4 regions of the Fictibacillus sp. 23RED33 genome follow, and region 3 is predicted to be linked to each of the others. Evidence: riboswitches for the same ligand, from Rfam matches in the RefSeq annotation. Region 3 holds a riboswitch; each other region holds the start of a gene.
The links. A riboswitch is a leader RNA that binds a small molecule or an ion and turns the genes downstream of it on or off. The one in region 3 is predicted to bind thiamine pyrophosphate.
Positions count from the first base shown of each region.

Region 1: another riboswitch for thiamine pyrophosphate. It lies ahead of thiD (bifunctional hydroxymethylpyrimidine kinase/phosphomethylpyrimidine kinase); the one in region 3 lies ahead of tenA (thiaminase II).
Region 2: another riboswitch for thiamine pyrophosphate. It lies ahead of thiT (energy-coupled thiamine transporter ThiT); the one in region 3 lies ahead of tenA (thiaminase II).
Region 4: another riboswitch for thiamine pyrophosphate. It lies ahead of tenI (thiazole tautomerase TenI); the one in region 3 lies ahead of tenA (thiaminase II).

Region 1 covers NZ_JACZDX010000001.1:687,334-695,602, reverse strand. The annotation lists gene IHV09_RS03725 (hypothetical protein) at 1-179, opposite strand, end outside; gene thiW (energy coupling factor transporter S component ThiW) at 247-759, opposite strand; gene thiE (thiamine phosphate synthase) at 762-1,439, opposite strand; gene thiM (hydroxyethylthiazole kinase) at 1,436-2,338, opposite strand; gene thiD (bifunctional hydroxymethylpyrimidine kinase/phosphomethylpyrimidine kinase) at 2,325-3,149, opposite strand; TPP riboswitch at 3,233-3,338, opposite strand; gene IHV09_RS03700 (IDEAL domain-containing protein) at 3,707-3,937, shown strand; gene IHV09_RS03695 (DUF4349 domain-containing protein) at 4,064-4,975, opposite strand; gene IHV09_RS03690 (YecA family protein) at 5,170-6,198, shown strand; gene IHV09_RS03685 (APC family permease) at 6,266-7,588, opposite strand; gene IHV09_RS03680 (hypothetical protein) at 7,745-7,918, opposite strand; gene IHV09_RS03675 (PadR family transcriptional regulator) at 8,209-8,269, shown strand, end outside.
Region 2 covers NZ_JACZDX010000001.1:1,070,905-1,079,173, reverse strand. The annotation lists gene sdaAB (L-serine ammonia-lyase, iron-sulfur-dependent subunit beta) at 1-339, opposite strand, end outside; gene IHV09_RS05665 (DAK2 domain-containing protein) at 436-2,118, opposite strand; gene IHV09_RS05660 (Asp23/Gls24 family envelope stress response protein) at 2,134-2,496, opposite strand; gene rpmB (50S ribosomal protein L28) at 2,731-2,919, shown strand; gene spoVM (stage V sporulation protein SpoVM) at 3,407-3,487, opposite strand; gene IHV09_RS05645 (thiamine diphosphokinase) at 3,592-4,236, opposite strand; gene thiT (energy-coupled thiamine transporter ThiT) at 4,233-4,802, opposite strand; TPP riboswitch at 4,894-5,000, opposite strand; gene rpe (ribulose-phosphate 3-epimerase) at 5,022-5,669, opposite strand; gene rsgA (ribosome small subunit-dependent GTPase A) at 5,669-6,559, opposite strand; gene pknB (Stk1 family PASTA domain-containing Ser/Thr kinase) at 6,562-8,269, opposite strand, start outside.
Region 3 covers NZ_JACZDX010000001.1:1,359,067-1,367,335, reverse strand. The annotation lists gene IHV09_RS07085 (ABC transporter ATP-binding protein) at 1-1,374, opposite strand, end outside; gene IHV09_RS07080 (ECF transporter S component) at 1,388-1,969, opposite strand; gene tenA (thiaminase II) at 1,971-2,675, opposite strand; TPP riboswitch at 2,761-2,868, opposite strand; gene IHV09_RS07070 (manganese-dependent inorganic pyrophosphatase) at 3,003-3,932, opposite strand; gene IHV09_RS07065 (glutamate synthase subunit beta) at 4,038-5,516, opposite strand; gene gltB (glutamate synthase large subunit) at 5,542-8,269, opposite strand, start outside.
Region 4 covers NZ_JACZDX010000007.1:43,901-52,169, forward strand. The annotation lists gene IHV09_RS18385 (MoeB/ThiF family adenylyltransferase) at 1-352, opposite strand, end outside; gene IHV09_RS18390 (thiazole synthase) at 349-1,116, opposite strand; gene thiS (sulfur carrier protein ThiS) at 1,121-1,315, opposite strand; gene thiO (glycine oxidase ThiO) at 1,321-2,388, opposite strand; gene tenI (thiazole tautomerase TenI) at 2,372-2,992, opposite strand; TPP riboswitch at 3,062-3,168, opposite strand; gene IHV09_RS18410 (Ig-like domain-containing protein) at 3,284-5,608, opposite strand; gene IHV09_RS18415 (YjiH family protein) at 5,776-7,074, opposite strand; gene IHV09_RS18420 (hypothetical protein) at 7,276-7,545, shown strand; gene IHV09_RS18425 (hypothetical protein) at 7,669-7,854, shown strand; gene IHV09_RS18430 (serine hydrolase) at 7,888-8,269, opposite strand, start outside.

The DNA of each region.
Region 1 (8,269 bases), 670 kb from region 3:
TCCGTTTTTTGATTAAATATTTTTCGCTCTACTGCCCGAAAAATAAAAATCACCATCAAGATTGAAAATAATACAGTTGGACTTTCCCAAGTCTTACCGTTATAAATAGCCAAAAGTAGCCCTAAGAACATGAGAACCATTTCTGTATACACCCAGCGTTTTGGACGTTTTTTCATCATATCGGCCCCCTATTCACCGGTTGATAGTACATAGTGTACGATGTGGAGGCCTATCTGGTGCATTTCTTCATACAGATTTTTCTTGGTTCGATCTTAGCCAGTTTTTTGCTGCAGCATTTTTATGAAGTACACGGATGACTAACAAACCGATTACTCCACCCACAATTGAACTGACTAAAAAAGGAGTGACAAAAAAGAATGCGCCAGTTTTTGTTCCTAGAAAAACTGTAGCTACTGGCACTGCTATAATAGCTCCGATGATCCCTGTCCCTATCCATTCGCCTATAACGGCAAAGACATACTTTCTTCCCTTTTTATAAAGGTACCCTGCTACAAATGCCCCGATCATTCCTCCTGGGAAAGCAAGCAATGAACCGATTCCAAATAAGTTACGCAACAAGCCGATACTAAAAGCTATAATAACTGCCGGAATGGGTCCAAGTGTCACACCTGCCATCACGTTGATCGCGTGCTGAACGGGAAACGCTTTTGCCACCCCAGCAGGAATCCAAAACAAATGAGAACAGATTGTCCCAATTGCGACCAACATCGCCATTACAGTAATCTTTTGGACAGAAATCTTCACTTACGATTCTCTTTTGCACGATGGATAGAATGAAGCAGATTAACGGAAGCGGATGTAGGATTTATTGCACCACTGATTGCTGAGATAACTGCAACACCGTCAGCACCTGCTTCAATGACCTTACTCGCGTTTTCAAGTGTGATTCCACCGATCCCAACAAGTGGGACGTTTATCTGGTTGCTGCGAAGTTCTCTGATTAAATCAACTCCTACCGGAATCTTCGCATCAGGTTTTGTGGACGTTTGATAGATCGGACCTGCGCCGATATAATCCGCACCATGTTTGATAGCATCCGCTGCCTCAGTTAGAGTATGTGCCGAAACACCTAATAGTTTACCTTCTGTTTCACGGCGTATGATATCCAGCTTTCCATCTGTCTGACCAACATGAAGGCCATCTGCATCAACCGCCTTCATCAAGTCTAGATCGTCATTCACGATAAAAAGAACATCATGTTCTTGACAAACTTCCTTTGCACGTTTTGCCATTTCTAACTGATTTTGACCACTTAAACAGTTCACACCTTTTTCCCGGAACTGAAAGGCAGTAATCCCGCCTTCGATCGCTTGCAAGAGAATACGATAAAAATCTTCTGGTGAACTGCAGTTCATCGTTCCAGCTACAAAATAAAGTGATAGATCTTGTTCTAAACGTGTTTTAGCTTTGGTTCTCATCTATTTGCCCCTTCCTTCAACATGTGATCTTGCCAGTGGATTGTTTCATGAAATATTTCATGGGTAGTCTCTAACTGAAAAAGCTGGTCAAGAAGATTTTGTTGAAAGCTTCCCGGTCCTTGAGCAGTTTTAACAGCTTCTTCTGCCGCTTTAGTAAGCATTAATATAGCTAATGCGGTTCGTTCTAAGACTGGCATGTTTACTGTCTCCTTTGTGACTTCTTTTTTCAGATTGGCTTGATATAGAGCTACCATTGAGGTAGCAAAGCATCCTGTACCTGTGACATAGGAAAGCATCGGATCACCATGAGAAAGCACGATAGCTTTTTCACCATCTGAAATAACATCCTTACTTCCAGTCATGGCGATAAGACAGCCTGTTTGCTTTGCCGCAGCACCCGCAAGCTTGATCAGATCATCTTCAGAGGTCGCCAAATCACCATCCACACCTTTTCCTTCCCAAGCCCCTTCAGCCAGAAACTGCATTTCCGCAGCATTTCCGCAAATTGTCAGAATTGTTCGGGGTCTGACCCCTTTCAATTCTGAATATTCAAATAATAACTTCTTTATGAGCTCTTGCCTGAATGATGATAGACCTACTCCTACTGGATCAAGGACAACTGGAACCTCAGCGCAAAATGCTTTACGAAGTGCGAGTATCATAGATTTTGCTGAAGCTTCATCTATTGTTCCAATGTTCAGGACTAACGCATCGGCAACCCCTACAGCTTCTTCAACTTCACATGCGTCATGCACCATCATTGGACTCCCTCCTGCTGAGAGGACTCCATTGGCCAGAAAGTTCATGGTGACATTATTCGTTATATGATGAATGAGTGGCTTTTCTGCTCTAATCTGTGAAACAAACGTTTTCCATTCTTGTATCCTAGTATTGTTCATGTGCAATCCTCCTATAGGCAAAATGATTGACCGGTCCATGACCTGAACCAACATCGATTCCATGTTCAATTGCGGTCTGTATATATTTCTTAGCATGCACGATCGCACTATCGACCTTTTTCCCGTATGCAAGCTCTGCAGCCAATGCTGCTGAAAACGTACAACCCGTTCCGTGAGTATTTTTCGTTTGAATCCGCTTCTCTACAAGTTCAATCATCTCTATGCCATTAAATACCAGATCCGAAACAAATTCACCGTTTCCAAAGTGTCCGCCTTTTACTACAACATGATCAGCACCCGAATCAAACAAAACTCTTGCCGCTTCTTCTCTAGCCTCGCTGCTGTTTATCGTTATACCTGTTAATGCTTCAGCTTCAGGAATGTTTGGTGTGACGATCTTCGCTAGCGGTAGCATACATGTTTTCATAGCATGTAATGCTTCTTCTCCTAACAATGTAGCCCCACCTTTTGCGATCATAACTGGATCGACCACTACGTTTTCCCATCCGAATTTAGTTATCATATAAGCTGTTCTCTCAATATATTCACCTGAAAAGAGCATTCCAGTCTTTATCGCATCCGGCGTCAAGTCACTGCCTATAGACACTAACTGAGCTTCTAAACCTTCTATAGAAACTGGATATACGCCTTGAACGCCTGTCGTATTCTGTGCAGTGACTGCCGTAAGGACCGACATACCATACACCTCTAACTCTTGAAACGTCTTTAGATCAGCCTGAATACCTGCACCACCGCCACTATCTGATCCTGCAATCGTAAGTGCTTTACTTACCTTTATCAGTTGTCCCATATTCATCTACCTCCTAATTCCTAATGCAAAAAAAGCCACCCGCTGATTGGCGGGTGGCTTAAAATTTCATTTCATAAAGGAAACTGTTATCCACACCGCTTCCCTACGCCAGTATGAACTGGATCAGGTTCAAAGGGTCGAAGGTCACAACCTTCTCTCAGCTTAAAATAAGCACCCCTAGCGAAAATGACATTATTGAGTTAACACAATCCTACTCATACATAAACAACAATGTCAATTATTTTTAGGTTACGTGTTTCAAAAAGTTTAACCATCTTTAAATACGGGGAAATAATAACTAACACACTATTACAACATAAAAAAAATAGAATTTAAACAATTGTAACAAAGAGCAGCGAACAGAAATAAAAATGACAAATCATTAACATTTTTCCCAAAAGGTGGTGAAAACATAGCACTTTAGATACAATGTATAATTTTTTCAGAATTTTCAAATAAAATGGTTGTCATTAGGCATCTTGCTCAGTATACTAGTAGAAACCTAGAAACATAAAAGGTTAATTGGATAGGGAGATAATTTTAAGGAGGGAAACAGGATGAAAGACAAAAACACTTCTTTTAACAAGAACCAAAATGAGATGGTGCAATACAAACAACAAAAAAGAGACCCATTTGCCTTCAGCCTTATTGCCCAAATGGTATTAGATGAGGCCCTTCACAATTATTACAAAGCGTATTATGAGAGAGAAATTGACATTGCCTTGGATACAAAAGATAAAGAACGTTTTATGAAATTAAGCGCAGAATACAAAGCGTTTCTCAGCTAGTGCTTTAAAACGGCACACCACTTAAAAGGTGCCGTAAAAGCCAAAACACCCTTTCAGCAAACGGATCATCCGTGCTGCAGAGGGTGTTTCTGACGTCCCAGTTACTGACAGGTTAACACATATCTCTTAAGACATAGTTGTCGGTGATTCCGGCTTTTTCTTTTGTTCTGTTTTTCGTCTCCGCCACCATACATAAACCACAATAATTACAATCAGCCAAATCGGTGCTAATCCTAAAATACTCACTACAATTAATGAAATCGCAGACATTAAAAAGTTTACCGTATCCATAAAAAGCACCTTCGTTTTTGCCCACGTATTTAACCCTTCTGTTTGAAGTTCTTGCGCTTTTAAATTTTTCACTTCAAATTGTATCGTAACCGTTGAGTAATCACTTTGATTTTTCAAAAAGTTTAAGCGCCCTTCTACCTGTTCTATCTCTTCTTGTACGGCAGCTAGGTCACCAGATATCTTTAATAAGTCTTCTGTCTTCTGTGCGTCCTTCATAAAAGCCTCAAGACGTTCCCTAACTTGTTGCTTTGCTTTCAACCGTGAAGTCAGATCAACATATTCTTCTGTAACGTCTTCTCCAGTAACATTTTCGTGTGGTGTTCCTTTACTTAAACTTCGAACATCATCTAAAAACACACGAAAACTTTTCATCGGCACACGAACAACCATCACACCAGATTCATCATTCTTTTCACCTATACTAGTAGTAGACTCAACCATATATCCGCCTGTCTTCTCTGCCGTTTCTCGAACAGTCTCCATCGAGCTTTGCAATTTATCCACTGCGATCATGAGATCAGCGTTATAAATTACTTTCCTTTGGTTTTTTAGTTGCTGTTCCGCTTTATCATTATCTGATTCACCATTCCTACTTCCCTCTTCTGATGAACTCTCTACCTTGGCTTCTGACTGTTTCCCACCACTATCTTGATCTATAGCTTTATCACTTTTCGAACTGCTCTCACTGCTGCATGCACTCAACAGAAGTACAGCAACAAATACCCACAATTTCCATTTTTTCCACATATCGTGATACCCCCTTTTTCGCTTAGACGCTTTTTAGAAGAAAAAGGTTTCAGTTCCCAAAAAAACCAACCTATTGAATGATTTTTTCTGAGACATTTTTGTGATAAAATAGTGTCTGATGATTTGTAGTTTGAAAAAAAACCGATTTATGCTAGTATGTACAGGATAAGTAAGTGGTTTACTGGAGGAATAGCATGTCAATGATAGGAAGAAATGATCCGTGCTATTGTGGCAGCGGAAAAAAATATAAAAAATGTTGCTTACATAAAGAAGAGCAAACACGTGAAGTATCCTTCCATCAAGAAGGACTCATCAAATATGCCTTGGAGAACTATCAGCAGGATTTAGCTGAACGTACATCCAAGTATGTGAAAAAGTACCCTGTGGCTAAAGAGCAAGAACAAACATACGCAAATATTGCAGTTTGTTGGGAAATTTTCTGCTCAGAGATTAAGGATAATAAAACGCCTGTACAACTTTATGTAGAGAAAGTGAAGAACGCTGTTAAACCAGAAGTCGCGGAAATACTAGCTGGTTGGACAACAGCTTCACCATCCCTTTATAAAGTAATTGAGCAGAAGACAGGATTCATCTTTACCGTACAGGATATTTGGACAGAAGCTGTGTATGATGTAACAATCAATGCTGCTGAAAAGCCAAAAACAGAAAGTGCTCTACTTGGAACACTCGTTTCAAACGGCATCAACCATGAGTTTTATGTTGGATATGTGGAAATGCCTATGACTGAACTTCCACCGTTAAAAGCTGCGATAGAAGATATTCAGCCACAAAGCGATGCGAACGAAATATTTAGAAGCGAGTTCCCTGCTGTACTTCAGCTCTCTTTGATTGATATTAGTGCTGGTGTGCCTCAGTCTCAACCTGAGAACACAGCAACTGGTACAACAACGTCAAGAGTTGAAAAAACGGAAGAAGCAACGGATTTGAAAGATGAAAAATACAACGCTGTAACTGAACTCGTTAAAGCGAACGCTGAGACAGAAGTTGTTGAAGAAGCAGAAAAGCTTTGGAGCGAGTACATTACAGAAAGTAAGCCTGCTATCCGTAAAGAAGAGATCTATGCGGCTGCTCTTGATTACCTCGTCTCAAAAGACATTAGAGGTATCGCTTCAACTCAAGCAGAAACGGCTAAAAAGTATGGCGTATCACCAGCTAGTCTATCTTCACGTTATCGTGAAATGAAAGAATTATTAAGCGTATAAACGATTACTTGAATAACCCGCCTATTGTTTTAGGCGGGTTTTATCATGCAAAAAAACAAGATCTCCTTTATAAGGAGTCTTGTTTTTTATTACGCTCTAGCCAGTAATAAACGGGCAGTCCAGCAACAGTTATAAAGATTGCCGTAAAACTATCAATAGGGTCGTTGAGTATAGTCGCGACAACAATATATAAAGAGCCTAAGATCGCGAAAATAGGAACGACTGGAAATAACGGTACGCTATAGACTCGCTTTTGGTCTTTATTGCGTTTACGCAGTTTAAACACAGCATAAAAAGCAAATATATAAAAGATGTAAACCGCAAATATAGCCATCTCTGATAGATAGTCTGGATCTGTAACAATCATCATCATAATAGCAATTACTACTTGCAAATACGTAGCAGCGATAGGAGTACCATATTTTTCACTGACTGAGCTGAACGTTTTTGCCATCGGAAGCTGATTTCTTTCTGCCATAGCAAAAGGAACACGTGGAATGGTTAAAATCTTACCGTTCAAACAACCAAATATGGATACCGCGATGCCGACTGCTATTAGTTTCCCGCCTAGTGATCCAAAAAGGATCGTTGCTGCTGCTGATGCAGAATTCTCTCCTAGTCTTACGATTTCTGAAGCAGGTAAAATGTGAAACAGTGCAATGTTAACTAACAGATATGCTGCCATAACGACCAAGATTCCACCAATAATAGCTTTAGGTAACGTTTTTCCGGGATCCTTCATCTCACCTGCTACGAATCCAACCATCAACCAGCCATCATAAGCAAAAAGTGTCGCTAAAATCGCTGCACCCATTGATATTTCAACAACTGCCCCACTTGAAGCATTTAAGATCTGTTCATTTCCTTGTGTTAATCCAAAAACAATGATCAGCACGATCGGAACCAGTTTTCCTATCGTAAATATATTTTGGATAAAACCTCCATACTTTGTGCCAAAGTTATTAACGACGGTGAGAAAAAGTACAGTTCCTATTCCAATCCAAGGTCCTAAGTATTCTTTCCATGAGAATAAATGAACCATTAACGAACCGAAATATAATCCTAGAGCACCGATCACCGCCGGCCCATAAATAACAGTTTGAACCCAACCACTCAAGTATCCCCAGAGCTTACCGTAAACTTCTTCCATATAGACATACAAACCACCTGTCTTTGGAATCTGCGTTGCCACTTCAGCGATCGTTAATCCGCCAGCTAACGTGATCAACCCTCCAAGAGCCCAAGCTAATAGTGCAAGGTTGGAATTTCCTGTATACTCAAGCACACTTCCAGGTTTCATAAAAATCCCTGATCCAATAACCGTTCCAATAACGATGGACATGGCTACGGAAAGCCCAATATCTTTTTTCAATGCTGTGTCTTGATTCATGTTGTGTTCACTCCCTAAAAAAAAACCAAAAAACAAAATGTCCATCTGAAAAAGACTAGTGTCACTTTAACACATACAGCATTGAGCTGTCACTACCTCGCTAAAAAGACAGTTAATTCAGTTTTTTGAAAATGTTTTCTATAGAGTCGGAAAAATTCAGAGTTCCTTTCGCCGTAATAACTGTTTTTTGATAAAAGCTTTCTCGATCAAATTATTGAGCTGTCGTTCAAGTTCCTTTTTTTCTTTTACATTCGATTCATGTCTTATTTTCTTCTTCAGTTCACGAATCATGAGCTTTTCTTCTGATGAAAAATGAGAAGAATGCAACAACGTAATCACCTCATTTCAGATTTGATTCACTGAACTTCCTTCTATTTATTAGGATAAGTTAATCTCACATCCATAACCTTTCATGTGTAATAAAATCTAACACTCTATTTCCAGATGTGAATTCCATTGTCACAATTTTTATAAGGTGTTTACTTTTGAAAGCCAAATCTTTTTATAGTCTACTTTTAAATTTTCCAAATTCAGGCTTGAGTTCATAAGATAAAGATGGTAATATTTGTTTTGACAGTACCTTGCAATAAACAGTACTAAGTAAAGTGGTGATGTATTTAGTGAACGTTCAGTTTAAAAAAGGGGTTCTTGAACTATGTGTTTTAGTTCTCACTTCACAAA
Region 2 (8,269 bases), 290 kb from region 3:
ATCGCCAATAATAACACGAGCTGTGTTTGGATGGTCCGTTATAGCATCCTCAGCAGTCATCGTGACCTCGATACCTTCTTGTTCCGCTATTGTAAGCGCATCCACAATTCGAGTATCAAACGTGTCATAATCCAGGATTCCACCAACAATCGCTACATCCGTTCCGTGACCTCGATAGGTTTTAGCAAAAGAGCCATAGAATGAGATGGTTGCGTATTTGGGTTTCCTGCCAAAAAGGCTTCTCGCTACTCGTCCGATTCGTGCAGCGCCGGCTGTATGTGAACTAGAAGGTCCTATCATAATGGGACCGATAATATCAAATACACTTTTATATTTCATGACGTTCTCCTTCAAGTTGCGTTTTTTCCCAATAAAATAAGTATTCCCCCTTAACTTTATCACACTTTAAGTTTAAGAGAGAATACTTTTCATTTTTTACTCTACTGATAAGATGAATGAATAGATCGGCTGCTTACCGTTATGAATTTCAGCTTCCGCATCGGGATACTTTTCTTCAATAAATTCAGCAAGTTCCTGTGCCTCTTCCTCAGAGCTATCTTCACCATAGATGATCGTAACGATCTCTGAATCTTCATCGAGCATATTTGAGAGTAGTTCTTTCGTTACTTCTTGTTTGTCTGTCTTAGAAGTTAGAATTTTTCCTTCTGAGATTCCCATAAAGTCACCTTTAGCAATTTCAACACCATCGATAGATGTATCACGAACTGCATAAGTAACTTGGCCTGACTTAACAGAAGTAATGGCTTCGTTCATCTTCTTTTCGTTCTCTGCCATATCAGCAGAAGGATTGAAAGCTAATATAGAAGCGATACCTTGTGGCACTGTTTTTGTGCGGATGATCACAACTTCTTCATCAACAACACTTGCAGCTTGTTCAGATGCCATGATGATATTGCTGTTATTCGGAAGGATGAACACTTTCTCTGCGTTAACCTCAGAAATTGCTTTTACGATATCCTCAGTACTTGGGTTCATCGTTTGTCCACCTTGGATAACTGATGCACCCATTGATGAAAACATCTCTTCGATGCCTTCACCCATAGCAACCGTAACGATACCATATTCCTTTTTCTTCTCAGGAGTAGGAGTAGATTGTGAGTAGGAAGGAATCACTTCATTCTCGCTCTCTAGAATCGCTGAGTGCTGCTCACGCATGTTTTCGATCTTGATGTTGATCAAGCTTCCGTAACGATGCGCAAGTGTTAGCATATTACCAGGTTGCTCCGTATGGATGTGAACTTTTACAACGTCCTCATCAGCTACAACAAGCAAAGAATCACCATGTTGACTTAACTCATTACGGAAGTTGATCTCATCGAATGGATTGTTTTTGATCTTTTTTTCTTCGAACCTTACCATAAATTCTGTACAATATCCGAAATGGATATCTTCCGTCTTCATGTGCATCTGTGCTTTATGATGCTCGGCGTTAACAAGTTCACCCATCGAAGGAGCGTTAACAGATACTTTCGGCAGCTCTTTGCCTTCAAGTACAGCTAAAAACCCTTCATAAACAGTGACTAACCCTTGTCCACCAGAATCAACAACGCCAACTTCTTTTAGAACCGGAAGTAGATCAGGAGTACGGTTTAAGGAAGCTTTCGATTCTTTAACAAGCTCTTTCATAATGTATAGAATATCGTCTGATTTTTTAGCTTCTTTAACTGCTTTTTTTGCAGCGTCTTTAGCTACAGTTAAAATCGTACCTTCTACTGGTTTCATAACTGCTTTATAAGCAGTTTCTACACCTTTATCAAATGCATTGGCAAATTCAGCAGCGTTAATCGTCTCTTTTCCTTCGATTGATTTAGAGAATCCTCTAAACAACTGTGAAAGAATAACACCAGAGTTTCCGCGCGCTCCCATTAATAAGCCTTTAGCAAAAGCACTGGCAACAGCGCCAATTTGACTAGACGTGTTTTTTTCTACTTCTTTTGCACCAGAAGTAATCGTTAAGTTCATGTTCGTTCCTGTATCACCATCTGGTACAGGGAAAACATTAAGTGCGTCGACCATTGCTGCATTCCGTGTTAAGTTTGAAGCACCCTCGAGTACCATTTTTGAAAACTTTTTTCCATCTAATACTTTTAAAGACACAAAACTTCCTCCTAACTAAGGGGTTGTCACCCTGACACCCTGAACGTAGATATTGACTGAGTCAACCGCCAAACCAAGCATTTGATCCAGGGTATATTTCACTTTGTTCTGAACGTTATGAGCCACTTCAGAAATCTTTGTTCCATAACTAACGATGATGTACATGTCAATATGTACTTCATCCTCTTCTTGTCGAACAACGATCCCTCGGGAGAAATTTTCACGTCCTAAAAGTTCAGTTATTCCATCCTTTAATTGCTTCCTTGATGCCATGCCAACAATTCCGTAACAATCAATTGCTGCTCCACCGGCTATAGTGGCAATTACTTCATTAGAAATATCAATTTGACCATAGGTTGTTTTCATTTCAATGGACATGCTTATATCCCCCTTTAATTTGTTAAATGGCTAACAAATATTTTACTATACATCAGCCTATTTTGAAAGGACTACTACATTTCACACTATGTAAATAGTATTGTCAAGGAAATTTACTTGAAAACCTTTTACGAATATGTTGCATTGCTACTGAAGTCATGCTAATATTATTTAGTATTTAACATACGATTGAATTGATGCAAAGCTTTTTTGCTGTAAAGGAGGTTCACCTACATGGCTCGTAAATGTTTTATTACTGGAAAAGGACCTAAAACTGGTAACAAGCGTTCTCACGCAATGAACAAATCAAAGAAAAGCTGGGGAGCTAACGTCCAAAAGGTTCGTATTCTTGTGGACGGAAAGCCTAAACGCGTATACGTATCTGCTCGTGCCCTTAAATCTGGCAAAGTTGAACGTGTATAAATAAAAACAGCAGCAACCGCTGCTGTTTTTTTCTTTGTCCAAAAAGCGCTTTGATGACCAAAATAGATTCAAGTGGACAGTATTTTCTTTAAACTGGACAGTAAATCATCCAATCTTAAAATTATTCTCTTTTAAAAGACTCTTTCTAAATGATTGTTGCTTTTTGGGTATTTTCTTTTTCTCATCTTAGGCAAGTTGATTGGAGCGTAAGGTTGCCTGCCTGCAACATGAGGTGCTTCTCGCAAGGCATGCGACGAGGAAGTTCACTTCGTTAGCATAAACTTGTAGACGCAGGAGCAGAGAGACAAACTTGAAGCGGTCAGGTGGAGACTCCTAATGGCGCAAAGCGGCAGGAGGCTCACCGTTCGCCCCATGGAAAGCGTGCAACCTGGAGCGGAAATCAACTACTTTCACAGAAACCGACTATACACGAAACCAAATATTCAAAAAACAAACAAAAAAAGCGCACAAGCGCTTTTTTTGTTTGTTATCCTTTTTTGAAAGAACCTAAGACGGCACGTACGAAGCCTCCCAAGAATTTAGGAAGTTTAATGGTATAAAATTTCATCTTACCCCTCCTCCAGGCCCATAAAAAATGATAAGAGCTAAACAATAAATACTTTATTCCCCTTTTTATAAAAAGGTGCTTTGGGGCCTGTATTCCGTGATTTTTTAATCACGGCTCTTTACCATCAATATTATGCCGGAGTCAAAAGAATAAGTACCACTTTTATTTACAAGCTCATTGGAAACACATAACGATGAACCAGCCTGAAGTTTAGCTTGGTCTAACGGGTATTTAAATCCCTCTAAGGTGATACCTGTCACTTCTTCACTTTGAGCCAGAAATGAGATATATGAGTATCTGTGATCTTGCTCAATTTCATAACATCCAGGTAGATGAAGTGAGATCTCATTCCTTGTATCCTTAATCCTTACATCTGCAAGATTACTCCGACTTTTAAATAAAAGTTGGATGTTCATCAGTTCGTGATCTAACCTTCCACCAGTCGCACCGAATATGAGAATTTGTTCTGGATTCTGTTTCAACGCCCACTCTAATGCGATCTCCATGTCAGTGGAATCTTTTTCTGATCGGTATTGATTCACTTTTATCGAAGAGTTCATTATACTTCTTCTCTCATCATCAGAAACAGAATCAAAATCACCAAATGCATACTGTGGAAAGATATCATTTCTCAATAAAAAGAGGGTTCCTCTATCGACACCGATCCAAATATGATCCGTTGATAGATCATATGGCTTCAAATCAGGAATCAAATGCTCCGGACCTCCTGCAACTATGCTTATCTTCATGCTGCTTGATGGCGACCGTTATGAGCAGCGTGCAGTAGTTTAGGAGCTGTGTTTGTTAGTAGTATAACGACTAGAGCAGTAATCCCGAAAATAACGACCATGAACGATCCGTTGTATAAGAACGAATAGAGCCATATGTTCATCTCTTCTGCTAGATCACTAAAGAATATAACTCCTGATAATACATGTGAGATCGTTCTTAACAAGCAACCTACGAAAATTCCTGTAACCATCAAGAACGTTCTCTTGCTGGCACCTTGAGTGATAGACGGCGCAAATGCCCCCGCAACGCCCGCTAGAGCGAACGCTAACGGATAGTCTAAGATCATCTGTGCTGGATGAATAACGTAAGGGTTCACAAGAAGCTGAAGCAGTCCTACAGCTAAGCCTGTAAGCACCCCTGCCTTTAGCCCTCTTCTAAAAGCCATTAAAAAGATTGGAACCATCTCTAACGAAACAGAACCACCTTGTGGCCAAGGACCAGCAAATTTAATTAAGCCTAAAATCAATGATAAAGCTGACATGATAGCGATTTCTGTTAATAATGATATGTTGTTTGCTTTCATACATGATAACCCCCTATTTTCTATGCTAACAGAAAAACAAAAAAAGCAACCGGCATGTGAGCTCGGTTGCTTTTTAGATATACATTCAAAAAGTCATACGACTCCACATCCCTACGCAGGTATGATCCAGCTTCAGGTTCAAAGGGTCGGGAGAACACTCCCCTCTCAGCCCTTTAAAGGACTCCCCCTGTGGTTGCTTATTTAATTTTCTTTAATCAATTATACACCACGAATGGCTTTTATTGCATCCTTTAAATCTTTCTTCCCATAAATGGCAGAACCAGCAACTAATACATTCGCACCAGATTCCACACAAAGACGAGCTGTTTCTGGATTTACACCGCCATCAACTTCAATCTCAACGTTCAATCCTTGTGTTTGTACGAGATCGGACACCTCTTTGATCTTGGGCACTACGCTCTCTATGAATGCTTGTCCACCAAACCCAGGATTAACAGTCATTAACAACACAAGGTCAACATCTTGTATTATGTGTTTGATAGAATCGACTGGTGTTGCTGGATTAATCACCACACCCGCTTTTACACCTTGTTGTTTAATGAGTTGAACCGTTCGATGTAGATGAGGTGATGCTTCAACATGCACAGAAATAATATCTGCACCTGCTTTTGCAAATTCTTCAATGTATCGATCTGGATTTTCAATCATGAGATGTACATCTAACGGAAGTTTTGTAACAGGTCGGATCGCTTGAACAACCAGTGGTCCGATCGTGATGTTTGGTACGAAATGGCCATCCATCACATCAACATGAATATAATCCGCACCCGCTTCTTCTACAGCTTTTATATCATCGCCTAACCTTGAGAAGTCAGCCGACAGAATAGATGGAGCTATTTTAATCATCAGTACCTCCGTTTTTGATCTTTAATTTCTTGTAAAAAACTTACGTAATGGTCGTAGCGGAACTTTGGAACGACTCCGTCCTCTACCCCTTTTTTAACTGCACATTTCGGTTCAGACGTATGTGAGCACCCTCTAAATTTGCAATCGCCTCGAAGCTCGTCCATTTCTGGGAAGTACATCGATAAGTCTTCCGCTTCAATATTTAAGAAATCTAGCGAGCTAAACCCAGGCGTGTCAGCAACTAAGCCATTACCAAAGAGAATGAGTTCCACATGACGAGTCGTGTGCTTCCCTCGGCCTAAATGGCTTGAAATCTCATTTGTCTCAAGCATAAGCTCTGGATTGATCGCATTCAAAAGGGAAGATTTACCAACTCCAGACTGCCCTGCAAAAACGGTAACTTTATCTTTGAAAAGTGGATAGAACATTTCAAGACTATCATCTGTTTTTGTCGAAGTTGGAATGACTTCATAACCTAATGTTTTGTAAGCCTCTATATAATGGTTGATTTCCTCGATCTCTTCAGGTTTCTGTATAAGATCCATTTTTGAGATACAAATAACAGGTAAGATATCGTTCGCTTCAATATGAACAAGGAAGCGATCTAATAAAAGCGTGCTAAAATCCGGTTCAGTAGCTGAAAAAACTAGAATGGCTTGGTCTACGTTCGCGATAGGAGGACGAACTAGCTCGTTTTTGCGTTCCTTCACATCAAGAATGTATCCATCTGTAATGTTGCTTGACTCGTATTCTACCCAGTCCCCTACCAATGGATTTACTTTCTTTTTGCGAAAATTACCTCTTCCTCTGCATTGGAAAACTTCGGCCTTACCATTTTCCTTAACGTAATAAAAACCAGCGAGCGCTTTAACAATTCTTCCTTCAGGCATGCTTAATCACCATCGTCCCCTTCCTCATCATCATTATTATCATTACTCATTCTTGCGTTAGCACTTTTAGCATCATCATAATTTATCGTCTCAGATTCCTCTTCTTTTCCGTTGATATATACAACGTAAGAAGCAGAACCTCCCTCAGCGATCGTCAGAGGCAGCTGATATTTCTTTTTGTCTGTAATCTGTTCTTCAACAAAAACTTCATTTGAAGCGTTTTTATCGGAATATACAATTCTTACTGTAACTGGTTCTCTTCTGTCCTTCTTATCTAGCTTAACTTCGATATCCTTTGTCACTGTACGGTCTTCGGCGGGTGGTTCCTCTTCAGCAGGAGGCTCTTCTGATTCTTCTTGGCCATCAGAAAGAACGACAGAGATCGTTGCTCCTTTTTCTACTTGCGTAAAAGGAGATGGATTTTGCGAGATCACTCTTCCTTTTTCGACCGTATCAGAGAACTCTTTTGAAAATTCAACGGTAAGACCAGCATTCTCAGCAAACGTATTTACATCTTGTTCTGTCGCACCTATTAAGTTTTCAACTTGAACGGTTGGTGTTCCAGAACTAACTGTTAGTGTAACTTCAGTTTCTGCAGGTGTTACTTTTTCATCACGATCAGGACTTTGTTCGAGCACCGTACCTTCTGGCTCTGTGTCTGATTCTTCATAGTCGATATTGATCTGTGAGAAGCCATCTTCTTTCAAACGTTCTTTCGCATCTTCTATATTATAGCCTTCTACATCAGGCATATTTTCCTTTTCAGGTCCTTTTGATACGAATAACGTAACGATTGCTTGCTGTTTCACTTTTGTTCCTGGAGATGGATCCTGCCTTACTACAAGACCTTCTTCAATCTCGGGATCAAATACTTCCTGCCGTTTCACTTCAAGCCCTTCGGCTCTCAAGCTATCAAAAGCATCTACATATTCTTCTCCCGCTACATCTGGAACACTGACTTCTTCAACATAAAAGATAGAAGGCATCATCGTGAAAGCAGCTATTCCCGCACCGCCTAACAAAAGAAGTGATATAAGTAAAATAAGCCACCAGTTTCTTTTCTTCTTAGGTTTTTCGGGCTTTTTCTCTTTTTCTTTTTCTCTTTCTTCTTCTGCTTTCTTCACAGGTGTTTCGATTGGTGGCACGACTATAGGAGGAATGTACTTTGTTTTCTCATCTTCCTCGTTTTCTTCGTTCCACTTTTGCTCATACATACGATCTGGATCTAACGCTGAACTCATATCCCTCAACAGTTCATCAGCACTGTCATATCTTTTTAAAGGATTTTTCGCCAACGACTTTAAAACAATATTCTCCACACTCTGTGGGATTTCAGGATTCAATCTTCGTGGTTCGATCACATTTTCTTGGAGATGTTTTAACGCAACCGACACCGGCGAATCTCCAACGAACGGAACTCTCCCTGTAACCATTTCATAGAGTACTGCTCCGAAAGAATAGATATCAGATTTTGCGTTCGCGATACCGCCTCTTGCTTGTTCAGGCGAAAAGTAATGAACAGATCCAAGAATAGAGTTTGTATGCGTGATCGTTGCTGAAGTAATAGCGAGCGCAATTCCAAAGTCTGTTAACTTTGCTATACCGTTATCAGTAATTAATATATTATGCGGTTTAATATCGCGATGAATGATTCCATGATCATGAGCGACCGCCATACCTGAAACGATCTGCTTCATAATATGCAGAGAT
Region 3 (8,269 bases):
GTTCTGTACCTCCCATAACCGTGTTGCAAAACGTTCGGTAATATGATGATCATGTGTGACCATGAGAATGATCGTTCCTTTTTGACGCTCTTGTTCGATCATTTCCAAAATCTTAAACGTGTTTAAAGAGTCCTGACCAAAAGTTGGTTCATCAAGAAGTAAAATATTTGGCTTTTGTAAAAAAGCAGTGGCCACACTTAGACGTCTCTTCTGACCAACAGATAATTGATAAGGATGTTGCTCCTTTTTGCTTGTCAACTCCAGAGAAGAGAGTATCTCTTTTACATCGGATTCAATTTCTTGGTCGTTTTTTAATCCATAGGTTATTTCATCGTGAACTGAATTTGTTAAAAATTGATATTCAGGGTTCTGAAATACGAGGTAAAGAAGTCCAGAGATGTCTTTCGTTTTTCGAATAGGTACATCATTGATAAAATAGTCTCCAGATGTTTTTATGAGCTGCATCAGAGCCAATAATATTGAACTCTTTCCTGCTCCGTTTTCACCCATTATAGTGACCCATTCTCCTGAATGGATCACTAAGTGATCTACCACGATCTTAACTTCTTTGTTTCGATATCCTTTGAAAATCTGTAACTTCATGGTGTTTGAAAGTTCTTTCTTGTTATTCATGATTGGTTCTCGTTTATAATCATCCCATGCACCAGGGTACCAAATTCCAAACTCTTTGATCTTTTCCTTATAATGAGTAAAGACCATTGAAGTGTTTCCATCAGCTAGAATTTCTCCATCTGGAGTAAATACAATGAGACGATCAGCAAAATCTAGGATTTTCTCAATTTTATGTTCAACAATGATCAACGTCTTATCTTTCCATATTCTTTTTACCGTTTCCCAAATTTGTTCTGTACCCTTTTCATCAATAAAAGCAGTTGGTTCATCTAAAAATATTACATCTGGTTTCAGTGCTAATACAGATGCAATCGCTAATCGTTGCTTCATTCCACCAGATAGATGTTGAATCGGTGTATGAATGTTCTCAAGCTCAAGACCAACCTCTTTTAATAAAGAACAAATCTTGCTAGACATCTCTTCTCGAGGCACTTCCAAGTTCTCAAGAACAAATGCTAATTCTTCATCAACATAAGGCATACAGAACTGAGTATCAGGATCTTGAAATACAAATCCCCATTGATCAGGGATTTGTATTTCATCACATTTCATAGGAATATCAATTGTTCGTGGTACGAGTCCAGACAGAACCTGCAACAATGTGGATTTGCCACATCCAGAGGTGCCAAGAAGAAGCACTTTTTCACCACGATTAATAGACAAACTCATATCTCTAAACAGCAATTTTGATTCGTCCGGAAACTTTAATCTCAGATTTCTCACAGAAGTTACGCTTGTCATCCAACCACCTCAGTTATTGATCTAACGCTTCATGATCCTTTTTTGACGAAGATCGTACTAAATTCGTCACACCTGTAGCCTCTAAAGCTTTTGCGATAGAAACGGCAAACAATCCTGTAAACAAGATAGAACCGATTATTCTAAATACGATAAATAATGTTAGATTCCATGTTGAAAGATCACCGATATATCCTTTGTAAAAGTCCATGATTAAAGATCCTGCACATGAACCTAGTGCAGCAAGTGAGATGACGAAAAGATCAAATCGTTTATAACGAAATGCGAATAGGATAAATTCTGCAAACAATCCTTGAATGAGTCCGTATAGTAACACTTCAAGTCCAAATTCAGATCCCATCAAAAATTCTCCTGAAGAAGCAGCAATTTCAGCCAATAAGGCAACTCCAGGCTTTCGAATGATTAGGAATGCAACGGTCGCCGCCATGAACCACATCCCATATATCAACTGATCGATGTGAAGGCCAAACGGTTTTACGGCATAATATAGAGGTCCCCAAATCTTATACAGTATGCCAAATGCGATAGAGATTACGATTGTTACAAGGATATCCGTTAACTTTAACCCCTTTTGCATACTACCCTTCACTCCCGATCGTCGACGTGGTCAGGCTGAATGGAATCGGCCATTTTTCCAATGTATAAGCCATCTCCCAGAAGGAATACTCATACTGACAACTGATCAAGAAATGTTGAATCATCTTATTTCTCTCTACATCGCTTGCTTTTTCAGCCAATTGATTCAGTCTATCAATCTGCTCTTGTACAAGTTCTGTGAACCATTCACCGCCATATGCAGCGATCCACTCTTGATAGATGGGTTCTTGTGGTGTCGCCCCTTTGAATGTTTCACCAATCTCTTGATAGATCCAATAACAAGGCAGAATGGCTGCGATAATTTCTCCCAAACTTCCAGACTCTGCAACTCGGTAAAGGTGAGATGTATAATGGTAAGCAGTGGGAGCAGGTTCAAAATCAGCTAGTTCTTCTTCTGTCACTCCAAGCTGTTTCATAAATGTCTCATGAAGTCCTAACTCCGCGTCATTTGTACCTTGTGCATGTGCTGCCATTCTAGAAGTCGTATACAAATCCTCAGCTCTTGCAGCCCCCATCGCTTGTATTCTTGCAAAATGAGATAAATAATACGAATCTTGTAATACATAGTACCTAAACCGTTCTAAAGAAAGGTCACCATCTGCAATTCCCTTCACAAATGGATGTTGAAGGTTCGCTTCCCAAATAGAAGCCGCTCTTTCTCGCAAGATATCAGTAAATGTGTTCATATGAATCCTCCTTGTTTTATCCAACAAAAAAACCACTCTCAGCTAAGAAAGTGGTTGTATATGGAGAATTCAAAACAGGAATAAAGACTCCGCAACACCACTTCCCTACGCTGGTATAATCCAGATCAGGTTCTAAGAGTCTCAAAGTCGCACTTTGATCTCAGCCTTATAAAAGGCACCCCTAGTGGTTCGTTTTTATATAGTTGGTTTCTGTCTTAAATGATAGCAGTCTCTTTTAGATTGTCAACTATTTTTAGAAACACGACCTTTGTATAACAAAGTAAAAGGGCAAAGCCGTAGTATGGCATTACCCTTTAAAATCTTCATTTATTTGCTCATCGCTTCTGTTAAAACAGGTACGATTTGTTTTTTACGAGAAACAACACCTTTAAGGATGGCTGTGTTGTTTTCTAATTTAACGTTATAAGCTTCTTCAACAGATTGTGATCTCTTACCAAGAGCTAACGCTGTCGAGTCATTTGTTAAAATATCTGTTACCACAAACATAAACAGGTCTAGACCTTTGTCTGCAATCACTTTCGTAATCGCTGATTCCAAGTCTTCTTGATGCTTTAATACATCGCTAGCATCAACCGTATTCACTTGAGCAACTTCAATTTTGTTTTCACCAATATTAAATTCTTTAGCATCAAGTGAAATCAATTCTTCAACAGATTTATCACTTAAGTCAGCACCTGCTTTTAGCATTTCTAGACCGTACTTTTCCGCATCTACACCAGCAATTTCAGCAAGCTCGCGTGCTGCGGCAACATCTTCTTCTGTACAAGTAGGTGATTTAAACAACAATGAGTCAGAAATAATGGCAGAAAGCATAAGTCCGGCAATGTTCTTCTCAACTTGAACGCCTTTCTCTTTGTACATCTTGTTTAAGATTGTAGCTGTACAGCCAACAGGTTCAGCACGATAGTATAAAGGATCGCTTGTTTCAAAATTCGCGATACGATGATGGTCAATAACTTCTAATACTCTTACTTTGTCAATGTCATTTGCACTTTGTTGACGTTCATTATGGTCAACTAAGATTACCGCGTTTGCTTCAGCAGAGACATGTTCAACTAAACGCGGAAGTTCAGCTTTAAAATAATCTAATGCATATTGTGTTTCACCATTGATCTCACCTAGGCGAATAGCTTCTACGTTTTGTCCTAATTTAGTTTTCAAGTCAGCGTAAACGAGAGCTGATGTAATCGTGTCAGTATCTGGATTTTTGTGTCCAAAAATAAGTACTTTTTCCATGCGTCTACTCCTTATAAATAAAAGAATTGTTTTAGCCTAAGCCCTATTTTATCATAGATAAAAAGCTTTTGGCTTTTGGAGTTTATTGTAGCATGGAAAAAAGTATTAAGGCAAAACCGTACTTCCCATCAACGATAGATCCACTTGACGTGCACAATCACGTCCTTCTTGGATCGCCCAAACGATTAAACTTTGACCACGTCTAGAATCACCTGCTGCAAATACTCCATCTACATTTGTTCTATAGTCACCATGTTTAGCATCTACTTTGTTATGTTTGACTTCAACACCAAATTCTTTTAAGACTGGCAGTTCTGTACCCTCAAAACCGATCGCGATGAAAACAAGATCAGCTGGCCAGATTTTTTCAGATCCAGGAATTTCTTCAAAAACCATATTTCCTGCATCATCTGATGTTCTTTTCATCTGAATCGTATGAAGTTCTTTTAATCGACCATTATGATCTGATACGATTTTTTTCGTTTGAACGGAGTACTCTCTTGGATCATGTCCGTATTGAGCAGTAGCTTCTTCATAGGCATAATCCATTGTGAAAATGTTAGGTTGCTCTGGCCACATGTTTGCATCACTGCGCACATCAGGAAGTTTAGGGTGCTTACCAAATTGAACTACACTCTTACACTTTTGTCGAAGAGCCGTTGCCACACAGTCAGCACCAGTATCGCCACCACCAATTACGATTACATTTTTACCTTCTGCATCAATAAGTGGTTCAGAAACTTCGATGTTCAACAGCCTCTTCGTTGCTTGTGTTAAATAGTTCATAGCAAAATGAACACCATGAGCTTCTCTTCCTTGAAGAGTTAAATCTCTTTGTTTCTGTGCACCTGTACATAGAATTATAGAATCATATTGATTCTTTAGTTCCTCAGAGGTAACATCTTTTCCCACCTCTGTGTTAAGAATAAAATCAATACCCTCTTGTCTTAATAATTTGATTCTTCTTTCCACAACATCTTTATCCAACTTCATGTTGGGAATTCCATACGTTAACAATCCGCCGGCTTTGTCTGCTCTCTCATAAACGGTAACAGAATGACCCGCTTGGTTCAGCTGGTCAGCAGCAGCAAGTCCAGCTGGTCCTGAACCAACAATAGCGACTTTTTTTCCTGTTCTTCTTTCTGGAATCCTAGGTTGGATCCAGCCGTTTTCAAACCCTTTATCAATAATTGCTTTTTCAATGTTCTTTATGGTTACAGCAGGTCCAGCTAATTCAACTGTACATGATCCTTCACAAGGAGCAGGACAAACCCGTCCTGTGAATTCAGGAAAATTGTTTGTTTTCATTAAACGGTCAAGCGCTTCTTTCCATTTTCCGCGATAAACCAGATCATTCCACTCAGGTATCAGATTGTTAATAGGGCAGCCTGCAGCAGCCCCATTAATCTCGATACCAATATGACAAAAAGGTGTACCACAATCCATGCATCTAGCGCCTTGCCTTTTCAACATATCTTCTGGTTGTTTTTTTGTATACTCTTTCCAATCTTTAAGACGTTGGAGAGGCTTTCTCTCTATCGTTTCTTCTCTCGGGTATTCCAAAAATCCGGTTGGTTTTCCCATTTAAAATCTCTCCTCTCATCTCAATTTATTTCAGGATTAATTTTGTCGGTCCAGGTCTGCCACTTGCTTTCGCTGCGCTTGAACCTGCTTCAAAAGCGTTCATAATCGCTTCATCTTCGGAATATCCAGCTATTTTCTCTTCTTCTATTTTCTTAATCATTTCTTTGTAATCATGTGGAATGATTTTCACAAAATGTGACTGTTCTACTTTCCAGTTTTGAAGGATTGCTGAAGCTTTTTTACTTTGAGTGTATGAAAAATGATTAATAATCATCTGCTTGACTGTTTCTGTTTCTTCAGAATCCATTAATCTCTCAAACTCAATACCTTCTTTGTTGCACAATTGTTTTAATAAAAGGGGCTGATGTGTGTAGATATAAGCGATACCTCCACTCATACCTGCTCCAAAATTCTTTCCAACATCTCCAAGGACAACTACTCGACCACCAGTCATATATTCACAGCCATGGTCTCCGATTCCTTCGACAACAATGTTAGCCCCACTGTTTCTAACTGCAAATCTTTCTCCAGCTAAGCCGTTAATGTAAGCTTCACCACTCGTTGCTCCATAAAAAGCAACATTTCCTAAGATGACATTATCATCAGCTAAATATTCAGCCATTTTAGGAGGTGCAACAATCAATTTGCCTCCTGATAAGCCTTTTCCGAAATAGTCATTACTGTCACCGTTCAGATAGAGAGTCATGCCTCGTGGCACGAATGCTCCAAAGCTTTGTCCAGCAGATCCGGTAAAGTTAAGCGTTACAGTATCTTCAGCAAGACCTTCTTCACCAAATCGTTTCGTTATTTCACTACCAGCAATCGTACCTGCTACACGATTCGTGTTCTTAATTGGAAGGTTGAATGAAACAGCCTTCTTCGTTTCTAAGGCAGACTGCAGTTTCGGTAATATCTCATTCATATCGAGTGATTGATCAATCTTATGATTTTGAAAAGTCTGTTTCGTACGAATACCGTCTGCTTGATAAAGAAGCTTTGATAAGTCGAGATGCTTCGCTTTCCAGTGATTTTTCGCACGATCTCCAACTGTTAAAACGTCAGTGCGCCCGACCATTTCTTCCATCGTACGGAAACCGAGTTCAGCCATGATCTCACGAATTTCTTCAGCCACGAATCTCATGTAATTGACAACATGATCAGGGTCACCCATATATTTTTTTCTTAATTCAGGATTCTGTGTAGCTACACCTACTGGACATGTATCAAGATGGCAAGCACGCATCATGATACAACCTAATACAACGAGTGGTGCTGTAGCAAAACCATATTCCTCAGCGCCTAACAATGCAGCAAGCACAACATCTTTACCTGTCATCAGCTTCCCGTCTGTCTCGAGGGTTACACGTTCTCGAAGTCCATTAAGCATCAACGTTTGATGTGTTTCAGCAAGTCCTAACTCCCAAGGAAGTCCAGTATGTTTGATACTTGTCTTCGGTGAAGCTCCAGTTCCACCGTCATAACCACTGATAACGATTACATCAGCTGCGCCTTTTGCAACACCGGCAGCTATCGTTCCAACACCGGATTTCGCCACAAGCTTAACACTAATTCTTGCTTCGCGATTAGCGTTCTTAAGGTCATGGATCAATTGGGCCATATCCTCGATCGAATAGATATCATGATGTGGCGGCGGGGAGATCAGACCTACTCCTGGCGTTGATCCACGAACATCTGCTACCCAAGGATAGACTTTATTGCCAGGCAACTGTCCACCTTCACCTGGTTTAGCTCCTTGTGCCATCTTGATCTGCAGTTCATCTGCATTTACAAGATAGTGGCTTTTTACACCAAATCTACCTGAAGCAACTTGTTTAATGCTGCTTCTTCGGTTATTGCCAAGTTCATCTGGAACAAAACGCGCTGGATCTTCTCCGCCTTCACCACTATTGCTTTTTCCGCCTAGACGGTTCATTGCTATAGCAAGAGACTCATGTGCTTCTTGACTGAGAGAACCGAAAGACATAGCACCAGTTTTGAAGCGCTTTACAATCTCTTCTACAGGTTCAACTTCATGGAGTGGTATAGATTTTGTTTCAGGAGCAAATGAGAATAAGTTTCTTAAGAAAGTTGTTCTCTCGTCATCTGCCAATTTTGAAAACGTCTTAAAAAGTGAATAATCATTCTTCCGACAAGCCCATTGAAGGGTATGAATCGTTTTTGGATTAAAAGCATGATGTTCACCAGTATTTCTCCATTGAAAGTCACTACCTGAATCTAAAGTGTCATCAATGGTCTCTTTAAATCCTTGTTGATGTCTAAGGGTAGCTTCTTTTTCAATCTCAGCTAATGTGATTCCATCGATTTGAGAAGCCGTAGCTGGAAAATATCGATCGATCACTTCTTTGCCGATTCCGACTGCTTCAAAAATTTGAGCGCCTCTATAGCTTTGAACGGTTGAAATACCCATTTTTGACATCACTTTAACGATGCCATCTGTTATTCCTTGTTTATAGGTTTTGACTGTCTCTGATAACGAAAGTTTAATATGTTCATCAAGAATCGCTTCTTCAAATGTTTTATAAGTTAAATATGGATAGATAGCATCTGCACCGTATCCAATGAGCGCTGCAAAATGATGAACTTCTCTAACTTCACCTGATTCAACCACCAAACTTACTTTGGTGCGCAATCCTTCTTTTACGAGATGATGATGTAGAGAACTAACAGCAAGTAAGACAGGAATCGGAATAGAAGATTCACTCATTTCTCTGTCTGACAAAACTAATAAAGTT
Region 4 (8,269 bases), on a different contig from region 3:
CGATACCCGAGATCAGTTCTTCTGCTTCCTCAATCCCCATGTCCATCACATGTGCCTGAATTTCTACTTCAGAATTAATCTGATTCAATCTGTTTTTTGCAGCGACTACTTTTGGCAGCTGTTTTCTTGCATCTTCTTCCGAATAGAGCTGCTGACGCTGAAGGTTCGTCCAATCCACGTAATCGCGGTCAACAAGAACAATCCGTTTTACCCCTGCACGAGTAAGAGCTTCAGCGCTTCCTGCTCCAAGGGCACCTGCTCCAACGATGAGCACGCTTTTTGTTCGAATTTTTGATTGCCCTTCTATACCGATCGGGCTAAATAATTCCTGTCTTGAATAACGCTCATTCACTTCACACTCAACCCTTCTAAAGGACTGCTCGCTGTTGCCGTTTCTTTTCTCGGGATTCTTCCCGCTTCATACCCTAACTTTCCAGCTTCTACCGCCATTTTCATTGCAAGGGCCATCTTTACAGGATCCTTCGCACCCGCTACGGCTGTGTTTAATAGCACACCGTCTGCTCCGAGCTCCATCGCAATCATCGCGTCACTCGCACTACCGATCCCTGCATCAACTATAACCGGAACCTTCGTTTGCTCAATAATAAATTTTAAATAGAGCGGGTTAATAATTCCTTGCCCGGAACCGATTGGAGAAGCGGCAGGCATGATTGCATGTGAACCAAGCTCTTCTAATCGTCTCGCGAGGACCACATCATCTGACGTATAAGGAAGCACGATGAACCCTTCTTTTAATAGCTCTTCTGTGGCTTTAAGCGTTTCCACTGGATCCGGCAACAGCGTTTTGTCGCATCCGATGACTTCTACTTTTACCATATCACATAATCCCGATGCTTTCGCCAGTTTTGCAATGCGTACCGCTTCTGCTGCCGTTTTCGCACCTGCTGTGTTCGGTAACAATGTGTATTTTTTCAGATCAAGCATCTCTAAAAAGTTTGGTTGGCTTTCTTCAAAGATGTTCATTCTACGAACTGCAAACGTCAAAATCTCAGAACCAGAAGCTTCTACCGCTTCTTTTTGTGTTTTAAAGTCCGGGTATTTGCCTGTACCTAAAAGTAATCGAGATGAAAAGGAATAGTGTCCAATGTTTAACATACAATCAACCTCCGCCAACAAATCGAACAAGTTCGATCTTGTCGTTTTCTTTTATTTGAGTTTCACTTTGTTTTTGATTATTGATGATCTCTTCGTTTACTTCCGCAATCACCACTTGGTCATGTAAGTTAAGGTGCTTCAGCAGATCTGTGATCGACTGCAAAGAATTTGGCACCATGACCGCTTCTCCATTTATCATAAGTTTCACGAATGATATACCTCGCTTTCAATATGGTCAGCAATCCTTTTTCCAGTTATAGCGGAAAGCAGAATGCCGTTTCGATAGTGCCCCGTTGCAAGAATGAGCCCCTCTTTATGTGGAGAAGGACCGATATAGGGTTGACCGGATAGCGTTTGGGGCCTGATGCCTCCCCATGCTTTTTCAAAATGAGCACCACTTAGTTCAGGAACGATTTGTTTTGCCTTCTCCATCAATTCAAATAGACCTGAAAATGTAACCTCTTCATTAAAGACGTGTGATGTACTTGTCGCGCCAACAAAAATTCGATCTTCTCGCTTTGGAACGAGGTAACAATTTTTGTATTTTACCGTACCTGTGAGTAGTAGACGCTGTGTTTTAAAGGAAAGACATTCCCCTTTTACAGGCACCATTTTTAGTGAAGGCTCGATATCTGAGCTCCACACCCCACAAGCTACTATGACGGAATCAGCATGAAACGTTTCCTTCGTTGTTACGACACCTGTGACTCTGTTGTTGGTTTGGAGAAGCCTAACCACTTCGGTATGCTCTTTTATCTCGGCACCGAGAATTTTTGCGGACTGATATAGGGCTCGAGTAAGCTTAACAGGTGACACTTGAGCATCTTTTTCAAAATAGAGAGCTCCCTTTACAAGTGAGGATAATGCGGGTTCTTTTATGATCAGTTCTTCAGCTGAAAGCCAGAAAACCTCTTCATCTTGATCTCGACGCTTGGCCGCTTCTCTTTTTAAATCATCCGCTTCTTCCTCTGTAAACGCGAGTTCATAAATCCCCTTCTGGATCAGTTCAATGTCTATCCCACAAACATCGAAAAGCTCCTGTGATAAAGGGGTAAAAGAGTCCCGACTTTCTTTTGCGAGCAGATAGAGTGGATGATTGGTCTCAAACTCCATCTCTGCACCGAGCATGCCAGCTGCAGCACTTGAAGCCCTGCTCCCAATTGTTTCTTTTTCAAGAAGCAGCACACGTTTGTTTCGTTTACAAAGCTCATAGGCGATGGAACAGCCGATCACGCCGCCTCCAATAATGATGGCATCATACGTTGTGCGCATCCCACACCTCCAGTTGTTGTTTGTACAGCTTCACCGCTTTTAGTGGTGATTCCGCTTCTAAAATGCCTGACATTACGGCGATTCCAGATGCACCTGTTCCGATGACATTCCGTACGTTTTCTGGTGTAATGCCTCCGATCGCGATGACCGGAATTGTGATTTGATCTACCACACGTTGAAGCTGATCTAACCCTCTTGGCTCCGCATCACGTTTGGAAGAAGTCTTAAAAATATGACCATACATGATGAAGTCGGCGCCGTTTTGTTCAGCATCCTGTGCTTCTGAAACAGAATGGACAGAGCAGCCGAGCATCATTTCAGGCAGAGCTCTTCGCACTTGTGACACATCTAAACTGTGATGTGTCAGCTGAACACCTTTTATACCTGTACAAAGCGCTACATCCACCCGATCATTTGCGATAATTTTAGAGGGAGGCACTCCAGCTTTCTGCAGAAGATGGATAAGATGACTGAGTTCTTTCGCAGACTTTGTTTTTTCTCGTACATGCAGCGCCGTGATGTACGGATGAATGAGTTTCGCTATCTTAACCAACTCTTCATCACTTTGCCTTCCCGTAGTAATTACATGAAGCTGTTTTTCCACAATAAAAAACCACCTCCTTTATGTAGCAAAGAGGTGGTTTCACAGTTTTAAGAATTTATAGCGTAGTATCTGATCCACACACCACTTCCCTACGCTGGTTCTAACCAAATCAGGTTCCAAGGGTCTTAAAGTTCACTTTAATCTCAGCCTTAACAAAGGCACCCCTAGTGGTAATGATTATTTAATTTTATATACTACTATTCTATCGATAAAGGGCTTTCATAACAACCAGTTGCAGAAAATAAGGTACAAAAAAACCAGTCGAAGTAAAATACTCAGACTGGTATTTATCTATTTTCTAGCTTCCTTAATATAAATCTCTACCCTATCACTTTTGTTTTCGGCAGAATCTATTGCATTCAAAAACAAAACGGCATGATTTTTTTGTTTGATGAATCTCACTACAAAGCTTCCTTTTTCATCTGCTTTAGAGGAACCAATCACTTTTCCTACCTGATCGGTAACTGTAACAGTTGATTGAGGTTCTGCCATCCCTGCAATCATTTCCTTTGTCACTTTAACAATGGTTGGAGCTTTAGGCGCAGTTTTATCTGAAACTGTAATAGTTACAACTTTTGACTCGTTGCCCGCTGCATCAGCAGAACTTACTGTTAATAAAGTTCCTACTTTTTGTGATGGGATTTCAATGGTAAAAGCACCATCTTTTGTCGCCTGGCCTTTTGCCAACAACTCTCCACCTACTAAAACAGTAATTGTTGATAGCGGCTCTGCATTGCCCGTTATTATAGTAGTATTATCGCTAACTTCATTAACAAAAGGGATGCTTGGAGCAATCTTATCGTTGTTTACAAAAAGCTTACCAAATTCAGATGGATAGTCATCACTACTGTATGAATAATTCGCTTCGTTTCCGGCTAAATCTATAACTTTTATATTCTTTACAAACCAATCTCCATACTCAGCATCGTTAGGTATTGATATTGAGATGTGCATCAATCCGCTTTCATCCAAATAATCAGAGCTTCCTTTTAACATCTGAGTACCACTTGGACTCACTAATTCAACTTCTATATATGCTGGTACGGTTTGAGAATCTTCAGCGTAAATGGTAAGTTTTGCTTCTTCGTTACCTTTTACTTCTGGTGTATGGAAAATCACTTTATTAATTGTTGGAGGTGTAAAATCAAATTCCGTGTTTTCTACAGAAAACGTATCAAATGTAATTGGATAGTTTTCTGCTGTATACACATTATCTAAAACATTACCTGCAAAGTCTTTAGCGATAATTTTAGAAACTCTCCATTCACCTGGTTCAGTGTAAGGCGGAATTGTAAACTCCCCTAAAAAGATGCCTTCATCGTTAGGAAAAAGGGCTGTGCTCGTTTCTGCTTTACCGGTAGGGCTCGTCATGTAAATCTCAATACTTTCGATACCACTGTTATCGTCACTTGCCGCAACTCTTACTGTATTGGAATCTTCAGTAACCATTGAATCTTTTTCAAATGTTACACTTTCAATCATTGGTGCATTCACATCGTCGTTATCGTTTACAACCAAAAATGTATCAAATCCAACTGGATACTCTTCTTCATAAAACTGATGATCAACATTTCCTGCATTGTCCTGTGTGTATACATTCCATACTTTAAACGTTGAATTTTTCATATAAGATGGAACGACAAAATCGGCTGACCATGAACCCTCTTCATTTGGATAGATTCCATCTATATAAAGTCGTTGTCCCATTTCATTTCTCAATTCTACTGAAAGAAAGTTGATTCCAGAGACGTCATCTTCTGCTACAAGCTGAATGGTATTATCTTTGCCTGCTTCTACGCTTTCATTCACAAATTGAATGCTTGATACCGTTGGTGCTGTATTGTCAGGATTGTCATTTAACACTTGAATGGTGTCAAAGAATGTTGGGTATTCACCCATATAATCGTCCCAATTATACTGATTGCCTGCTGCATCACCAGCATATATCCAGTCCACTCTCCACTCACCAGGGTCTGTAAACTGCGGAATCCACCACGTTGCTTCAAATGTTCCATCTTCTGTTTTTATAAAATCAGTTACGTGATTGTTTCCTCGTCCAGTTGTATTATAAAGCCCAAGAGTTATCCATTCTACTTCTGTATCATCACTCGCTGTTACAGTAACCTTTGTAAAATCACCGGCTTGTACTTGTTCTTTTTCAAACGCAATTGCATCCACAGTTGGCGCTGTTACATCTACTTCTTGCACTTCATTTAATATAGTAAAGTCGTAATCTTCAGGGTGCTCTATTTGTTCACGTGTAAACGTACTACTGTTATAGCTGTCATCGTATAGATAAATACTTTGAAGCTGCCACGTACCTACGTCTTCTAAAGAAGTAGCTGTAAACTGTCCACTCCAATGGTCTGGACCCAATAATTCAATTACATGCTCTTCTCCCTGCGGAGACAGATACGTGAGACGCGCTTCCAGCATAAAATAGGCAGAATCAGGTGCATAAAGATCAAACCCAACCTGTTCGTTTATTTTTGCTTGTTGCGGACTTACTGATAAACTCTCATACCTCGGAAAGTCATCGTTTGCAAAACTAGTAAAAGGAAAAATGCTTAACACCAATACTGCCATTAAAAATAATGAACCTAATTTCCTTTTCAACTCTTTCTTCTCCCCATTCCATTCATATCACTGCTTCATTATCATACAATAACAACTGGGAAAATAAAGATATATTTTGATAATTTTAGAAAATAGTTCTAGATTACTAAATAACATAAAAAAGTGCTGCCGAAACACTTCAGCAGCACCCTTACGAATCTATTTTTTTATAGAAGCAGATAAGCCAGTGGAGTCGCTAGGATTAACGCCAGCACCGTGCGCTGGAACCAGATCAGCACAAGCTTCGGCACACTCACCGGAATTTCTGTAGACAACACACAAGGAATACTAGCTGAGAAAAACAGAATGGAAGCTACGGATACGACGCCGATTACGAATTTCGTTACAAGTGCCGCTTCAGCTACTAAGAGTGCAGGCAGGAACATTTCAGCAACCCCGATGGAAGCCGCTTTTGCCGCAAGCATAGCGTCGGGAAGCTGCAGCGCCCATGTGATCGGGTAGAAAACGTAACCCAGCCAGTCAAAGACAGGCGTGTATTCTGCCAACAAAAGGGCGATTAAACCGACACTCATAATGGAAGGCAATATACTCATCGCCATCAGAAAGCCATCTCTTAAATTAGACCAAATGTTAGTCAAGAATGCAGGGGCGTTCTGAGATGAATCCATCGCGTTTCGCCAAGCCGTTTGCAAGTATTTCTCATTCACCTCTTCTTCCGGCTGACCTTCCCCACCAGAATACGTATCATCCATTCTGCTTAACGGACGAAGTCTCACTGTGATTGCCGTTACTAAGAAAGTTACCACAAGCGTCGTCCAGAAGTAGGTGTTCCACATTTCCATCAGACCTAGCGTTTTTGCCACAATGATCATGAACGTTGCAGAAACGGTAGAGAAACCAGTTGCAATGATAGCTGCTTCTTTCACCGTATACTTTCCTTCTTTAAACACGCGGTTCGTGATGAGTAGACCGATCGAATAACTGCCGACAAATGAAGCGACGGCATCAACCGCTGACCTGCCCGGCGTTTTCCAGATAGGTCTCATGATCTTTTGCACGAGCACCCCAATAAACTCCATCAGACCATATCCTACAATAAAGGCAAGGAAGACAGCGCCGAGTGGAACGAGCAACCCAACAGGGATCACGAGTTTCTCAAATAAGAACGGTCCCATGTTCGGATCGCTTAACCAGCTCGGACCCCATTCAAAGTAAAGTAGGACAGCTGCAACGAGTCCCACAACTTTTAGCAATGAGAAGGTGGTCATGACTCGGTCTTTGTTCCACGTTTTTTTGTAGAACGGATAAACAGCACCGAGCAATATGACGAGCAATGCATAAAGCGGTACAGCTTCACCCGCTGTATCTCTCACCCATGTTACAAGATGATCGAGTGGGATCGATGACTTTCCTTTCACTGTGATCGGAATGAAGAACATGAAAATACCAACTGCACTGAACAAAAGAAATTTTAACGAATGAGACCAAGAACCTGCAGTTTTCATAACTTCCAACTCCCTTTCCGCTTGATAAGCCTGTGCTTGTCAGGCTCTCTCTACATCATATCGGGACAAAGTTCGAAATATGACGAGTCGTGCTTGTACAATTTTTATAGGTTATCTTCCCTTTTTGTGCCTTTATATGTCTGATGACAACGTGTCTAGGGAATAACAGTTACATAATCAAAAAACAGGAGTGTTGTGTGAATGAAGTATTTTATCAATGTGAACAAAAGTGTAGAAGAAGAGTATGGAAAGATGTTTGTATATGATCCTGCACGCAACAAGGAAAACGAAGACGAGCTAGAAGTGTTGAACAACTTGGACGAACAGGATCAAGGAAAGCCTTATATCTTTCCGAAGAGTTTTTTGTTGGAGGTTTCTGCTGAGGATTATGAGAGATATGCCGAGGCTAAAAGAGAAAACAAAAATATGGAAAGCTTGACCGAACAGATTTTGGAAAGGTATCGAAACTAAAGAAGAAGTAAAACGAGTATCGCAGAGAGTGCTTACTCGTTTTTTTATGGAGACATTAATTTCGAGTTAGAAAGGAAAAATATGTTAATATGTAGCTAGCAGTTAAGAAAAAGGAGGTAAGTAATGAACTGGGTAGTATTAAAAGATAAGATGACAGTAACCGGCTTTAGTCTAGCAATCATATTGAACGTAATGGCGATCCTTATCGCGTCTAAAAACAACAGTTTTTGGATCTCAACCATTGTCTTTTCATTCGTCATATTAATATTGAGTGTTCGAAGAGCTGATAGATTATACAGAGAAAGTTAAAGAGCCGCCAATGTTGGCAGCTCTTTATTTTTTCTATTTTGTAATGGACTCATAAACAATATTCGCAATCTCTTTAGATAAAGGTCCAGTACTATGGTAAGATCCATTCGGTTTTGGTCCGTTGTTTTGTTTATTAGTTAATAGGATAATCTGCAAGTTGTATTCCGGATCGAAAATAACTTGTGTTCCTGTAAACCCGGTATGTCCGAATGCTTTGTCAGAGTATAGGTCACCCATGTACCAGTTCTTCTGTCTTTCCCAGCCATAGCCTTGTCCAAATGCTTGTTCCGAAGTAAAATCTTCTATAACTTTTTCGTCATATAACTCCGTTTTCCCGTATGAACCGCCATTGAGCATAAGCTGTCCTAACTTCGCAAGGTCTTTAGCTGTTGAAAAGAGGCCGGCATGTCCTGCA